DNA from 2 places in the Pseudoalteromonas sp. KS88 genome. Region 1 is predicted to be linked to the other one. Evidence: predicted binding sites of a transcription regulator. Region 1 holds the regulator's gene; the other holds the start of a gene.

What was found. Region 1 encodes ArgR, which controls arginine synthesis, uptake and breakdown. Its sites were predicted from a motif close to ANTGAATANNTATTCANT; they were not measured.
Region 2: C7Y70_RS02500 (arginase family protein) is a predicted target of ArgR. The motif match lies at 1,558-1,575, and genes of this name have one in related genera.

The regions. Positions count from the first base shown of each region.
Region 1 covers NZ_PYHV01000009.1:102,503-110,522, reverse strand. Annotated here, with positions in the region: gene C7Y70_RS06215 (iron ABC transporter permease) at 1-1,521, shown strand, start outside; gene C7Y70_RS06210 (ABC transporter ATP-binding protein) at 1,522-2,565, shown strand; gene C7Y70_RS06205 (Dyp-type peroxidase) at 2,612-3,511, shown strand; gene argR (transcriptional regulator ArgR) at 3,534-4,001, opposite strand; gene mdh (malate dehydrogenase) at 4,252-5,187, shown strand; gene ispB (octaprenyl diphosphate synthase) at 5,273-6,244, opposite strand; gene rplU (50S ribosomal protein L21) at 6,654-6,965, shown strand; gene rpmA (50S ribosomal protein L27) at 6,982-7,239, shown strand; gene cgtA (Obg family GTPase CgtA) at 7,394-8,020, shown strand, end outside.
Region 2 covers NZ_PYHV01000005.1:20,362-28,381, reverse strand. Annotated here, with positions in the region: gene C7Y70_RS02505 (transporter substrate-binding domain-containing protein) at 1-305, opposite strand, end outside; gene C7Y70_RS02500 (arginase family protein) at 426-1,535, opposite strand; gene udp (uridine phosphorylase) at 2,333-3,088, shown strand; gene cdd (cytidine deaminase) at 3,089-4,018, opposite strand; gene C7Y70_RS02485 (hypothetical protein) at 4,068-4,445, opposite strand; gene C7Y70_RS02480 (ATP-binding protein) at 4,698-6,749, shown strand; gene ppc (phosphoenolpyruvate carboxylase) at 6,750-8,020, opposite strand, start outside.

The sequences.
Region 1 (8,020 bases):
GATGTTTTTAGCCACCTTTGGGATACCGTGTTGTGGGATTACGTACGCAATACTTTATTGCTGATCCTGGGTGTCTGTATTGTTAGTAGCGCAATCGCATTACCGCTTGGTTGGATCACCGCTTATTGTGACTTTCCCGGTAGAAAACAATTTGAGTGGGCGTTAATGCTGCCCCTTGCTATGCCAACCTATATAATTGCCTATGTATATACCGATTTATTTGATTATGCAGGGCCGATTCAAGTCTCGCTTCGAGATTGGTTTGGTTGGCAATCCCCGAATGATTATTGGTTCTTTGATATCCGAACGTTGCCCGGCGCGATTATTATGATTGCACTTGTGCTATACCCATATCTCTATTTAATTTTTAAAACCGCGTTGCGTGAGCAATCATTTAAGTTAGTACAAGCTAGCCAAATTATGGGGTTGTCACCGTTAAAAAGCTTTTACCGTGTCAGTATGCCGTTAGCACGAGGTGCTATCGTTGCAGGACTGGCGTTAATTAGTATGGAAACAATGGCTGACTTTGCCACTGTTAATTACTTTGCGGTGAGTACACTTACAACGGCTGTGTACGATACATGGCTTGGCTATTACTCCTTAACAGCGGCTGCTAAAATATCCGGTATTATGTTATTAATGCTATTTTTAGCGTTAATGTTAGAGCGCTTCAGTCGCCGTGAGCAAGCTGTTTATGAACGCCAATCAGGTGTTAATAGTGAAACACTGTATAGTCTAAAAGGGTTTTACGCTTGGCTAGCGACACTGTTTTGTTGTGCCGTGTTATTTTTTGCCTTTATATTACCTGTAGCTGTGCTGCTCAATTATGCTTTTGCGTATGCTGATCAAGCATGGAATGATGCGTTTTTCTTATATGCTTGGCAAAGTTTTAAAGTGGCTGCAATAGTGTGTGTTATCACTATTGTATTAAGTTTGCTGGTTGTGTTTTATCAACGCATTGCTAAACATCAATATCCATTGCTCCCAGGCCGCTTAGCCAGTACGGGCTACGCTTTACCCGGCACAGTTTTAGCTATTGCAGTGCTATTACCTTTAACACTGCTTGATGATCGTCTTAATGTTTGGCTGGAGCCATTTGGGGTTTCCCCTGGTTTACTACTAAGCGGTACTTTATTTGCGATAACCTTTGCATATGTTGTACGATTTTATGCCATAGCACATGGGGCTATCGAAGCGAGTTTTATGCGTATTAGTCCTTCGTTAGATATGGCGAGCCAATCAATGGGAAAAAGCCAAGGACAAACGTTAAGAAAGGTGCACATTCCTCTGCTGCGCCGTGGTATTCTAACCGCTGGTTTGCTGGTATTTATCGAGTGTATGAAAGAGCTCCCAGCAGCATTGTTACTCCGGCCTTTTAATTTTGAAACCCTCGCAACGCATGTGTTTCAATATGTCAGTGACGAGCAGTTAGAGCTTGCATCAATTTCAGCGCTTTCGATTGTTTTAGTGGGGCTTATCCCGCTGTATTTTGTTAATCGCTCAATGGAGCAACATAGTTAGATGAGTAGTTTAGTTTTAGAAAATTTATCGTACCAATATAACGGTACTTCAGTGATTAAACACTTAAACTTAACTGTTGCAAAGGATGAGATTGTTTGCCTGCTTGGTGCTAGTGGCTGTGGTAAAACGACCACACTAAAAGCGATTGCAGGTATTATTGAAGCGAAGCAGGGAAAAGTATTTATTGACTCAAAGTTAGTGTCGGATGAGCAATCATTTTTAGCACCAGAGCATCGCAATATTGGCATGATGTTTCAAGATTATGCGTTATTTCCGCATTTAACCGTTGCTGATAATATCGCATTTGGCTTAACGAACATGAGCAAAATACAAAAAAAAGAACGTGTGACTGAAATGCTAGAACTAGTTCATTTAGCTGGGTGTGCAACACGTTTTCCTCACCAACTATCTGGTGGGCAGCAGCAGCGCGTAGCCATTGCTAGGGCACTCGCTTACAAGCCTAGTTTACTGTTACTCGATGAGCCATTTTCCAATATCGATACGCAGGTACGCTTTGAGTTAATCGCAGATATTCGCCGCATTATAAAAAATCAGCAAGTCTCTGCAGTATTTGTAACTCATTCAAAAGAAGAGGCGTTTGCATTTTCAGATAGCTTGGCCATCATGCACGAAGGTAAAATTGCGCAACAGGGCCCGCCAGAGCAGCTTTTTAGTATGCCAAACTCAAAGGTAGTTGCGGAGTTTCTTGGTCAGGGCATATACTTAGATGCGAAAGCAATTTCAGCTACAGAGTATTCAACCTGTTATGGGCAGGTTAAATCCTTGCAAGCACATAACCATAAACTGGATGAAGGGCAACTATATATTCGCCCACATCATTTAGTTTTATCTGCTGTCTCACAATCTGATAGCCATTCAGTGACCATACTAAGTCAGCGCTTCATTGGCTCTTCAAATGTATTTAAGGTGGCATTATGTGGTCAAGAGATAGAAGTTGCTGCCGAGCTAAGCCAGCCATTTAATGTAAATGAGCAGGTAACAATAAAAATAAAACCACACACGGTAAATTTTTTCGCTGATTAGTTATTAAAGTGTAATGCTGTGTACAACCGAGAGTTAAGGAACCACCATGGCGCAAGCGCAATCAGGGATTTGTGCTGAAGCAAACTTACACGGTTTGCATTTATTTTTTAATGTATTTGATGGTCATGACGAGTCACTACGTAAAAAGCTAAAGCGTGTTAGCATTATTCAAGATGAGTTTTCAGATCAGTTTTCAGAGTCAATGCTCTCAAGCTTTGTAGCTGTAGGCGCGCAATACTGGCCCCACATACTCCCTGAGTTTATTCCTAGTCAATTACAAAGCTTCCCTAATATTACTCACAATGATCATGTTATGGCAGCGCAGCCATTTGATCTGTTTGTTCAGATCCGCTCAGACAGAGAGGATGTAAATCACTTATTTGCGTTACAGATTCTAAAGTTATTTTCACCCGATGTTGAGTTAGTTGAGCAAGTTCGTAATTTTAGATTTTTAGATGGCCGTGATTTTAATGGTTTTATACTCGGTGGTGACACACCCCATGGAAGGCAAAAGCGGGCCACTGCATTAGTTGATAAAACAAATCACTTTGAAGATCAGGGAAGCTACATACATGTGCAACGATATAAGCATGATTTAACTGTTTGGCAGCATTTATCATTACATGAACAAGAGCAAATAATGGGGCGGACCCGCCTCGATAATACGCCATTGAACCCAGAGGTTCAAACTAGCCATGCTGTACGAACAGAGCTCAAAGATGAACAAGGGCATCCATTATTGCTTAATCAAAGTATGCCATATGGGGATGTTTACGAGCAGGGAGTGTTAGCAATACACTGTGCTGCAAAGGGAAGTGTATTTGAGAAAGTGCTGCAAAGTCGTTTGGGGCAAGGGGAATGTTATGACCACTGGCTTGATTTTACCCAAGCGGACATGGGATCCGCATTTTTTGCCCCATCGATTAATTTTTTAAAGCAGTTATAACTTAACCTGAAGTTTGGGTTAGTTATACAGTATCAAATAAGATTCGCACGCGTTCCAATGTTACGTCAATTTCAGATATTTTGGCTGGTGCTATAAAGATGGTGTCGTCACCTGCAATCGTTCCTAACACGCCATCAGCTTTACCTAATGAGTCTAATAAGCGGGCAATTAATTGCGCAGCACCTGGGCTTGTACGAATGATAATCATCATTTCATTATGCATGATATCAATGACTAATTGACGAAGTGGACTTTTTGCTGTCGGCACGCCCATCTCAGCTGGTAAGCAATAAACCATCTCTTGTTTAGCGTTACGAGTTCGTACGGCGCCAAATTTACTTAACATGCGTGACACTTTACTTTGGCTTATGTTATCAAAACCTTGGTCTTTTAATGCGTCAACAATTTCACCTTGGGACCCAAAATTTTCTTCTTTTAAAAGTGATTTAAAAGCTTTAACTAGCGCTTCTTGTTTATCTTGTGGTTGCATGTTGTTGTCTGCTTTGTTATTTGATGCTCTAAATTCTACACAAAAATGCATACTTATGCAGTAGTTGTTTTTATTACTGAATAAAAGGCATAAATAGCTGCTTGAGATTGATTTATTATCCCTTGCTCAAGTTATTTACAACTATGGTCGAAATTATATGCAAAATAAGCAGGATAAATTTGTCTTTAGGCGTTAATTTCTTTATCTTAGTGCCACAAATATTTTCTACCTTAAATTACGGAGAATTCCAATGAAAGTTGCTGTATTAGGTGCTGCAGGCGGTATCGGTCAAGCGTTGTCTTTATTACTAAAAACAGGTTTACCAGCAGGTTCTGAGTTATCACTTTATGATGTTGCCCCAGTTGTTCCTGGTGTTGCTGTTGACCTTTCTCACATCCCGACTGATGTTAAAGTAGCTGGTTTTGGTGCTGATGCGCTAGACCAAGCATTAACTGGTTGTGACATTGTACTTATTCCAGCTGGTATGCCACGTAAGCCAGGTATGGACCGTGCTGATTTATTCAACGTAAATGCTGGTATCATTAAAACATTAGCCGAAGGCATTGTTGCTAACTGTCCTAAAGCATTAGTAGGCATTATCACTAACCCAGTAAATGGTACAGTGCCAATTGTTGCTGAAGTATTCAAAAAAGCGGGTACTTACGATGCTAACCGTGTTTTCGGTATTACAACACTTGACGTAATTCGTTCAGAAGCATTCATTGCTGAGCTTAAAGGTGTTGATGTTGCTTCAGTTAAAGTACCTGTTATTGGTGGTCACTCAGGCACAACAATTCTTCCATTACTTTCTCAAGTTGAAGGTGTTACTTTCACTGATGAAGAAGTTGCGGCACTGACTCCACGTATCCAAAATGCGGGTACTGAAGTAGTAAATGCTAAAGCGGGTGGTGGCTCAGCTACATTATCAATGGGTGCAGCAGCAGCACGTTTTTGTATGTCTTTAGTAAAAGGCCTACAAGGTGAAGACGTGGTAGATTATGCATACGTAGCTGTTGAAGATGGTGATGCAGAATACTTTGCTCACCCAGTACGTTTAGGTAAAAATGGCGTAGAAGAAATCCTTTCTTACGGTGAGCTAAGTGCGTTTGAGCAACAAGCTAAAAACGACATGTTAGACACACTGAAAAAAGACATTCAAGAAGGTGTTGATTTCATCAACGCATAATCTTGCCATTATCGCCAAGCAGTTGGCGATAATAAAAAAGCCTGCAATTGCAGGCTTTTTTATGCTCGAAATCAAATCGTTAATTTTAGTGACTACGATCAACAGCAATACGGGCTAGGCTAACTAAGGCTTCTTTGTAAGGCGAATCAGCTAACACAGATAAACAAGAAATGGCTTTATCTGCTTCTTCGTCTGCTTTATTCATTGTAAACTCAAGCGCATTTGTTTCACGCAGAGCGCATAGAATTGCTTCTAAGTGATCCATTCCGTTACTGTGCTCTATAGCGTCGCGGATTAACTGAACCTGCTCAGCATTACCCTGTTGCATTGCATAAATTAAAGGCAGGGTAGGTTTACCTTCTGCGAGATCATCCCCAATATTTTTGCCTAACTGTTCGGCATCGGCATTGTAATCAAGTACATCATCTACTAATTGAAATGCGGTGCCTAAATGCATGCCATAAAGGTTAAGTGCTTTTAGCGTGGCTTCGTCTTGTTCAGTAATAACTGCTGCAAGTCCGGTCGCTGCTTCAAATAGCTTCGCTGTTTTTGAGTAGATAACCTGCATATAGCTGTCTTCAGTCGTGTCAGGGTCATTGCAGTTCATTAACTGTAGGACTTCGCCTTCAGCAATGACATTTGTTGCATCAGCAAGTATTTGCATTACTTGCATTTTGCCAATACCAACCATGAGTTGAAAAGAACGAGTGTAGATAAAGTCACCAACAAGAACACTTGCAGCATTACCAAATTCAGCATTTGCTGTTGGTGTACCACGGCGTAAGTTAGATTCATCAACAACGTCATCATGAAGCAAGGTTGCGGTATGAATAAACTCCACAATCGTTGCCAGCGTAATATGATCACACCCTTTATAGCCAAGTGCTTTAGCGGCTAAAATAGCCAACATAGGGCGAACTCGCTTGCCACCGCTATTAACTATATATAAGCCAAGTTGATTGACTAATGCCACATCAGAGCGCATTTGTGCGTGAATAAGTTGATTGACGTCATTCATATCGTTTTCGATTAACGCCTGGATAGCTTTTATATCCATTGATCTCCGAGCCAATTTTAATGGGTATACGGTGCTGATTGTACAACAAAAAACGCGCTTGCTCGATATTTTGTGACAATTCGCTGAAAAAATAGGTTTAAAATACTAAATTTAGCCTTTATTACACAAGATAACTTAAAAGTGGTGATAATTTGCGTGGTTGTTTTTTGCTCATTAGGTGATATTTAGTTGCTGTAATTTATTTGTCATCATGTACAAAAAAGCACTTGGCATAATGCTAATTTAATATAAAATAGGTGAAAATATTGAATTGCTCTCAAAGCAGCTATTTTTTATTCATTTAATTAAAAAACGGGCTTGCTAGTTTTTGCACATTAGCGTAAACTTCGCGCCCTATTGAAGAATATTTTAGTTGCGTCGATTTGAGGGCGCACAGACGGAGTTAATTATGTACGCGGTTTTCCAAAGTGGTGGTAAACAGCACCGTGTGACTGAAGGTCAAACAATTCGTCTTGAGAAATTAGACGTTGAGACTGGTGCAGCAGTTGAATTTGATTCAGTACTTTTAGTTGCTGATGGTGAGAAAATCGAGATCGGTGTACCGTTCGTAAACGGTGGTAAAGTAACAGCTGAGGTTGTTTCACATGGTCGCGGTGAGAAAATTAAGGTTGTTAAATTTAGACGCCGTAAGCATTCTCGTAAGCAAATGGGCCATCGTCAATGGTTCACAGAAGTTAAAATCACTGGCATTAGCGCTTAATTAGAGGTACTTAGAAATGGCACATAAAAAAGCAGCTGGTAGTACTCGTAACGGTCGCGATTCAGAAAGCAAACGCCTAGGTGTTAAGCGTTTTGGTGGCGAATCAGTTCTAGCGGGTAGCATCATTGTACGTCAACGTGGAACTCGTTTTCACGCTGGCTCAAACGTAGGTATCGGTAAAGACCACACTATCTTCGCAAAAGCAGATGGTAAAGTTCAGTTTGAACAAAAAGGTCCTTTAAACCGTAAATACGTAAGCATCGTATCTGAGTAATCAGAGCCGGTTCTTAAAAAACCCCGCCTTTGCGGGGTTTTTTGTTTTAAGCTCATCAAACTATATACCCAAGTGTTTTTATGCAGAGTGTGCTCAATAGGCCACTTAGGTATATAATAGAGTTATTAACAAGCCAATCCTAAAGTGAGTAATCATGAAGTTTGTAGATGAAGTAGAAATTCGCGCAGAAGCTGGTGACGGTGGCAGCGGTATCGTGTCTTTCCGTCGTGAAAAATATGTGCCGGACGGTGGTCCTGATGGCGGCGATGGCGGTGACGGTGGCAGTGTTTATCTACAAGCAGATGAAAACTTAAATACCTTAATTGATTACCAGTTCGAGCGCTTTCATCGTGCTGAGCGTGGTACGAATGGTCAAAGCCGTAATTGTACTGGTAAAAAAGGTGAAGATCTTTATATCAAAGTGCCTGTGGGCACGCGTGTAACTGATGTTGATACACAAGAGTCATTAGGCGACCTTACTCAAGATGGTCAGCGTTTAGTGGTTGCTAAAGGTGGTTTTCATGGCTTAGGAAACGCACGTTTTAAATCAAGTACTAACCGTGCACCGCGCCAAAAAACGTTAGGCACGCCAGGTGAAGTGCGCATGCTTAAGCTTGAGCTAATGCTATTAGCTGATGTGGGCTTGCTAGGGTTACCAAATGCAGGTAAGTCTACTTTTATCCGCAGTGTATCTGCTGCAAAGCCGAAAGTTGCTGATTACCCGTTTACAACACTTATCCCGAATTTAGGGGTTGTTAGACCTGATGCAAATAAGTCTTTT
Region 2 (8,020 bases), on a different contig from region 1:
AAGTCTGACAGTTTAGCAATCCAAACGAGCTTGTCTTCTCGGCGTTTGGAGCGTGAAATAGAAAATATGCAGGTTTGCGGATCGCGAATCGCAGTATTATAAGCGGTACTCCAGCTGTGAACTGTAATGTTGTAGTCAAGCGAGGAGTTATCGAGCACTTTACGAACTCTTTCGTACACATGCCCGGTTAACTGGTTATTGTGGTCGAGGTATTGCGCTGGTGGGAAATTTTCAGTTACTACCGTTAGCTTAGCAAAACACAGTGAACTAAAAAAAACACATAATAAATAGATCCATTTATTCACTACTACCCCACTATGCTTAATTATTTCATCGTTATTTGTAGATGATTAATTAAATATAGCGTCTATTAACTGATAAGTGAATAGAAAACAGGCTATAAAGCCTGTTTTGATCTATATAAATTAGCGGTTCATTGCATTAATTAAAAATGCTGAGATTTTAGCACCTTCTCTCAGCGTTGTTTCTGAGCTTGATTGACCCACTAAAGAACTGTCAGTGAATGGTGCAATTTCCATCATATCAGCGCCTGTAATTGGGAACTCGTCTGCAAGCGCAGACAATATATCAAGTGCATGTTGTGGCGTTAACCCATTACCTTCTGGTGTGCCAGTAGCAGATGCAAACTCTTCATCCAATGCATCAATATCAAAGCTTACATAAAGCTCATCAACATTATCTGCTTTGAGTTGTGCTATTACTTCCTGAGCAACATCGTGTGCTCCACGCTCAATAATTTCGTGGGCCCAGTGTTGCTTAATTCCAAACGTTGACTCCCAGTGCTCTTTAGGTTTACCGCTTGAGCGAATACCAAACTGAACCAAGTTCTTTGGCGCAGGTAAAAACTCTAAAATATGCGTACACCACGAACCAAAACACAAATCAATGCCTAAACGCTCAACAAGTAAGTCCGTATGCGCATCAAAATGAATGATAGCAGTACGTTTACCTTGCTCACGTTTTGCCTTTAAGTACGCTTTAGTTAAAGGATAACTAATTGAGTGATCGCCACCAATGCCAAAAATACCTTTATCTGTAAACGTGGCATAAAAGCTATCACACACATCTTCTGTTATAGATAAAGGGCTAACATAGTAATCACTGTTAGGATTATCATACAACGCCTTTTGGCAATTACTGATGGTCGCTTCATTTAAATATTTATCGTGTAGTAAATGAGGAATTACGCGTACATCACCTAAATCAAATGATTTAGCCTGTGGTTGTTGGTCAATCAAGGTTGAACGTAAAAACAATGGTCCCCAATTTGCGCCGCGTAAAATACCACCACCACAGTCAGAGCTAATGCCAAGCATAACTGCTTTGTGTGGGCTATCAGCAAGTGTATCTAAAGAGTCACGCCATAATGGCTCAACGTTATCTTCTTGACCGTAAAGCTTATTACGTAACGCAGCTTTACGTTCTTTGGCTGTATTAACCGTAAAAACACCATCGCCAGGAGGGCATAAACAGTGTTCAACTTTACTTTTGAATGTTTGCCATTGTGTGCTCATTTCGATTCCTTAATTGTGTAATTTTGCTTAGTTATGCAAAAAAGCGTTGTTGCAAATAAGTTTAATAAAATTTTAATATCACGGATTTCTGCTGTTTAATGTTGTTAAACTAATCGCATTATCATACCGTGAAATATCAAAATTATATTTAATACCAATCACTTAAACATTATTACCATGCAACGCATAAATTCAAATAAAGTACATTAGGTGAGTGATATAGTGTCTGTTTAGACAAGTCAACCTTTGTACTATCGCAGTCATATTTCTAGGTGATTGAATATTCATAGAGAATGAATAAAAGTAGATATAGGCTGATTTTAAAAAAGATTTCACGTGTAAAAAGTGTTAAAGGCGTCTAGGGCCTGTTTATCTTTGAGGATTAACATTTGTTCAAGCTAGCGGCGATTTAATCGCGGCGCGAGGTTTGTAGCCTAGTGGGCTAAGTCAAAACCGAGCAAAGCTTGCGCGTCCTGCTCACGCCCCTTACAACTGTCCATGTAGGCAACAAAGAGTAAACCGCCCCTAGGCAGAACCCAAAGGGCAGCGCCTGTTTTGCATTGATGCTGCGTTATTGATTTTAACATTAGAATCATTATTACTTGCAATCAATGCCTTGCTTAAAACGCTTTTAATGCTAACTGAAACTTAAACCTAGGTATTGTTTGAATATAAACGGACATCCGTCCTGTACTTCGCTACTCTTAATCGTAATGATGATAGATTGACAACAATTCCTTATAAATTTAGCGTTGTTAAGCGTTAATTATAAAAAGTAATGATAAGGCAGCACCACTATGGAAAAGGTATTTCACCTAGGACTCACTCGCGATGATTTGCAAGGCGCAACTTTGGCAATTGTACCAGGCGATCCCGATCGCTCAGCTCGTATTTCTGAACATTTAGAAAACCCTCATTGCCTTGTTCGCACCCGAGAGTTCCATGCGTATTTAGGCACACTCAGTGGTCAATCAGTGGTTATTTGTTCAACAGGTATTGGTGGGCCATCTACCTCTATCGCTGTAGAAGAGCTTGCTCAACTTGGTATAACGACATTTTTAAGAATTGGTACTACAGGTGCAATTCAGCCTCATATTAATGAAGGCGATATTTTAATAAGCCAAGCATCTGTTCGTCTAGATGGCGCTAGCCAGCACTTTGCTCCACTTAACTACCCTGCTGTATCTGATTTTTTTGCTACGCAAGCTATGGTAACGGCATGTAATAATTTGGGCATTGATTTTCACATTGGTATCACCGCATCAAGCGATACGTTCTACCCAGGTCAAGAGCGTTACGACACCTATTCAGGCTACGTACCAAAAGCATTCCAAGGCAGTTGTGAAGAATGGCAGAAGCTCGGCGTAATGAATTATGAGATGGAATCTGCCACATTATTTACAATGTGTGCAGCATTAGGGCTTAAAGCGGCGTGCGTTGCGGGTGTGTTAGTAAACCGTACTCGTCAAGAAATACCAAACGTAGACCACGGCGAGATTGAGAGAAAATCGGTTGCCGTGGTACTTGAAGCTGCGAAAGTACTACTAAATTAATTAGTCGACTAACTCAATACTATACGCATTCATTGCTGGTAAGTTAGCATAGCTTGCCAGCACAGCCTCACTGACTTGCTGCTGATTTTCAACACCTTTGGTCTGTAATAACTCTATCTTTTGTATTGTTTGGGCATCCATGTGTAAACCAGCTAAATACAACTGACTAATTGCGCTTTGCAGTGGCGCAAGGCTTGGACTATAAGCGGCATTTTCAGCGTAACGACCATAAAAACTGCCCTGCTCAAACGTGGTAATTTTTACTGCGCTGAAATTTTTTGTATAAGGCACATACGCATTTAATGCAGCATCGATTAAGGTGCCACATACCCCATCTTGACCGACTACACTTTGTGTAATTGGAGCGGGGTTAAATAAGCTGTACTCATTGCCCAGATCAGTGGGCCCAAACGCAGCTGGTAATAGCTCATTAAGTTTATAATCTTGGTTTGGTAGCAAAATATCAAAGGTACTCGCATCTGCAAGTTCATTCATAAACTGACGACAATAACCGCAAGGCGCATCACTGATTGCTATTTTCACAATCGATTTAGCCCCATTAAGCCATGCATTATTAATCGCTGATTGCTCAGCATGCACCACTAAACTCAATGGTTGATTTGTAAACTCTACATTGGCGCCAAAATAAAAGTTTACCTGCTTATTCTCATCAAGGCCAAGTACAACTGCCCCGACAAAAAAGTGTGACACAGGTGCTACTGCAAACAAAGATGCTATTGGCAAACACGCTTTTAGCAACTGCTCTTGGGTAAGTGAATACTCATTACATAGATTATTTATATCGTCGGTAGTCAGCCTACCTCTTTGTAATTTTACTTGATTGAACAACGCATCGCGCTTTGGTTCATCAAATAGATGCGTTTGCCCTGTTATTGAATTTATAGGCGAAGAAGATGTTGATGGAATCATACACACATTTTACTTATCTAATGGCTTCACAGTGTAAAATGTTCAGTCGCTAATTACCAGATTGATTTTCAAGCCATGTCTTCGCACTTCTAAAACATTCAAAGTTTTCAGCAGTGATTTCAAACCGTTTCGCTTTTTGTAAAAACAAATCGTGCATAAATCCATCAAAGCTAACAACTCTTGCCACAGTGCAATGTTTTAACCAATTGGAAATAACAGGCATAATATTTAATAAATCGCTCGCAGGAAAATTATGCGTTACCTCAGATACATCAACAAGTAACTTGTTGCTCCCGTACATAGCAACATGTTGTTGCGCTATTTGATAAAAATTAATCACATCCTGTGCTGACGCAGTCCCTCGCAATGTCATCATAATTAATGATGTTGATGCATCAAATGTGATGCATGTTGAGATATTTGACATTTACGGCTCGGTCGAATTAAAACAGGTTAAGCTAAATAAGAAAAACTCTTATTCAACAAAAGGCGTGGTATTGTAGTTTTTTATTAGTTTTAGTCAAGAGATATCATACCAACAGGTCAGACCAGGGCTTTAAAACATAAAAAAGTACTAATTTTCTTAAGCGAAATTGAGAATATTCTGAGGTTTACCACGTCCTATACACTTTATAATGAACCCAACTTTATTAAGGATTGGTGTAAACGGTACTATTTTATGCGAAAAATTGTGTTTTTGTTTACCCTGTTGCTTTGCCTTTTCCCCGCAATTGCCACCCCACTAGATAAAAACGAGTTTGAGAAATTACGTAATGAAATTCGTGACAACTATGCACAGAGCCCTCATACCGCACTGGCGAGCTTAAAAGATCAATTATCCAGTGACGATTTTACGCCTGATCAGCGGTTAGTTTTACTTAATTACAAAGCCTGGTTTCAACTCGAGGCCAAACAGTTCTCAAACGCAATGAAAACACTTGTTACCTACAAGCATTTGGCAGAGAAATCGACTAAACAAGGCTTGATGTATGGTTACTACAATATTTTAGCGGGCGTATATATTAAGCTTGACCTTCATGCACTTGCTCTTGAGCACCTTGCAGAAGCATTAAAATATTCCGCGCTTTTAAACGACGATATTAAAAATCAAACACTGAGTAATATTGGAGAAGTTTACTTTGCACTAAACATGCTAGATGAAGCCGAGCAAACTTTTAGACGCTATATTGATTATTTAGATAAAGCAAACAAGCCGCTGGACACGGTTATTGCAACTGTGAACTTAGCCAAAACCTTAATTGCTAAACAGCAATACAGTGAAGCAAATACATTGCTCACCGATATTGTTAAAGTGATAGAGCTGCATCAGTTTCATTATTTATTAGCTGAATATTACTTACTTATGGCTCAGATCCAACATGCTGAACAACACTATTCCCTTGCCTTAACTTTGATTAATCAATCCTTAGCAATTTTTACTGAGCAAAACTTGATTATTGATCAACATAAAGCACGCTTTGAATTAGCAAAAATTTATGCGGCTATGGGTGATAATGAACGCGCTTCACTCGCGCTGTCACAGATCACCAATGATGATACGCGTAACGACGACTTATTGTTTATTGCAAACGTATACGAATTTGAGTCGCAACTCTTTGAGGCATCAGGGCTGAATAAGCTTGCTATCGCGTCATTTAAAAAACATAGTGCCGCTGAAAAAGAACTAATCAAACGCCAAGCAGATGTAAATCTTGCCAAAGCACTCGCCGAAGCAGAAACAAATGAAAAAGAAATGCAAATAGCCGAACTCACGCGCGAAAAACAATTAAAAACACAAAGAGCAACTGCCTTCAAAAATTTAGCTCTGAGTGTGGCAATATCACTATTGATTATTTGTATTGGGTCTATTTTTGCGATCTCCAACATCCTCAAACGTAAACAGCACTTAAGCAATACCTTAATTAAATTAGAAAAAACGCAAACAAATTTAATTGAAGCACAAAAAATAGCTTCGCTAACGGTGCTTGTGTCAGGCATGGCGCATCAACTTAATACACCAATTGGTACAGCCACCACCGCAATTACCTACATTGCAGAAAATCTACAACAACTCGAGCATAAATTTAAAAGTAAAACTTTGAGCGCCACCGACTTTCATCAATTCATAGTAAATGCTGTTGAAGCCCAACAATTAGTCATCAACAATATTAGCCGGGTTGCAGATATGATTGAACAATTTAAAGCGCTTAATGTTGCTAATTCAACTGATAAACCAATGAAGTCATTTGAGCTCAAGCAGTTCATAAATAAGCGGCTTGAAACATTGAAAGACTACTTCATTATTGAAATTGGTTACCAAGTTACGGGAGACGAGGTAACAGTCACGTCATCACCTTCAGTTATTGGTGACGTGCTTAAAACATTACTCATTAACGCATATGAACACGGTTTCAAAAACGTCGACAACGCACTTATTGCAGTACATATTAAGCAGGAGCGCTATAGCGTTATTATCACGTTTACAGACAATGGCAGTGGGATTGATAATTCAATAATACATGACATTTTCACGCCATTTTATTCCTCTAACTTAGGGGGAAACCACCTAGGTCTTGGCTTGAATGTCGTATTTAATGCAGTTAAATATCAATTATTTGGAAATATAAGCGCCGTCCCCTGTCAGTACGGCGCATGTTTTAGAATAGACCTACCTATTGATGCCCAATTGTCTGCAAAAGAGCACACAAAAGCTCATCAAAGTCTGTACTAATTAGCCAGTATTACGCATGCCTGCGGCAATGCCCGTCATGGTAATCATTAAAGCATTATCAATGTCTTTAGAGCCTCCTTCTTCGGCTTCACGAGAACGCTTTAAAAGTTCAACTTGCAGAACATTAAGTGGGTCCGTGTAAGGGTTACGAAGGCCAATTGATTCTTTAATCCAAGGCTGCCCTGCAAGCAGAGTGTGCTGAGGACTGAGCGATTGAACCAGCACTATCGCCTCTTTAAGTTCGTTACGTAACTGCGTGCCTAACGGCTTATATTGAGCTTCAACAAGCGCATCGTCGTAATGAGCACTGAGCCAACTATCAGCTTTACTAAACACCATTTCGAGCATCTCTAAGCGTGCTCTAAAAAACGGCCACTGCTGACTCATTTCATTGAGTGTATCAACACCATACTTTTCAAGTGCCGCTTGCAAACCTGTTAATGCACCAAGCCATGCAGGCAACATTAAACGATTTTGGCTCCATGCAAAAATCCATGGAATGGCGCGTAAGCTTTCAACACCACCGTTTGGATTACGTTTAGCAGGGCGCGAGCCAAGAGGTAGCTTACCCAATTCTTGCTCTGGTGTTGCCATTCTAAAGTAAGGAACAAAGTTTTCATCAAAGCGCACCACATTACGATAATGCTCACATGATTTTTCACTGATCAGCGCCATCACATCACGCCATATATCTTTTGGCTCTGGAGGCGGTAATAAGTTACTTTCAAGCACAGCGCCTGCATAAATATTGAGACTTTCAAGCGCAACATTAGGTAAGCCAAATTTAAAGCGGATCATTTCTCCCTGTTCCGTAACCCGTAACCCCCCTTTCAACGACCCTGGTGGCTGTGAGCGCAGTGCTTGTGCAGCGGGTGCCCCACCACGACCCACAGTACCGCCGCGGCCATGAAATAAGACTAATTCTATGTCGCGTTCTTTAGCTAAGTGTACAAGCTTGTCCATTGCCTCATATTGCGCCCAACCAGCGGCCATCATTCCTGCATCTTTTGCAGAGTCTGAATAACCAATCATGACATTTTGTACACCGTCTGCTTGACCACGATACCAAGTATTATCAAGTAATTGGGTGATGACATTATGCCCTGCATTTAAATCATCGAGGGTTTCAAATAACGGTGCAACTGGGAGCTTAAAGCGACAACCGCTTTCTTTTAGTAACAACTGTACAGCCAGAACATCAGATGCTGTGCGTGCCATTGAAATAACGTACAAACCGAACGTTGACGCATCCTGTTTCGCGATCACATCAA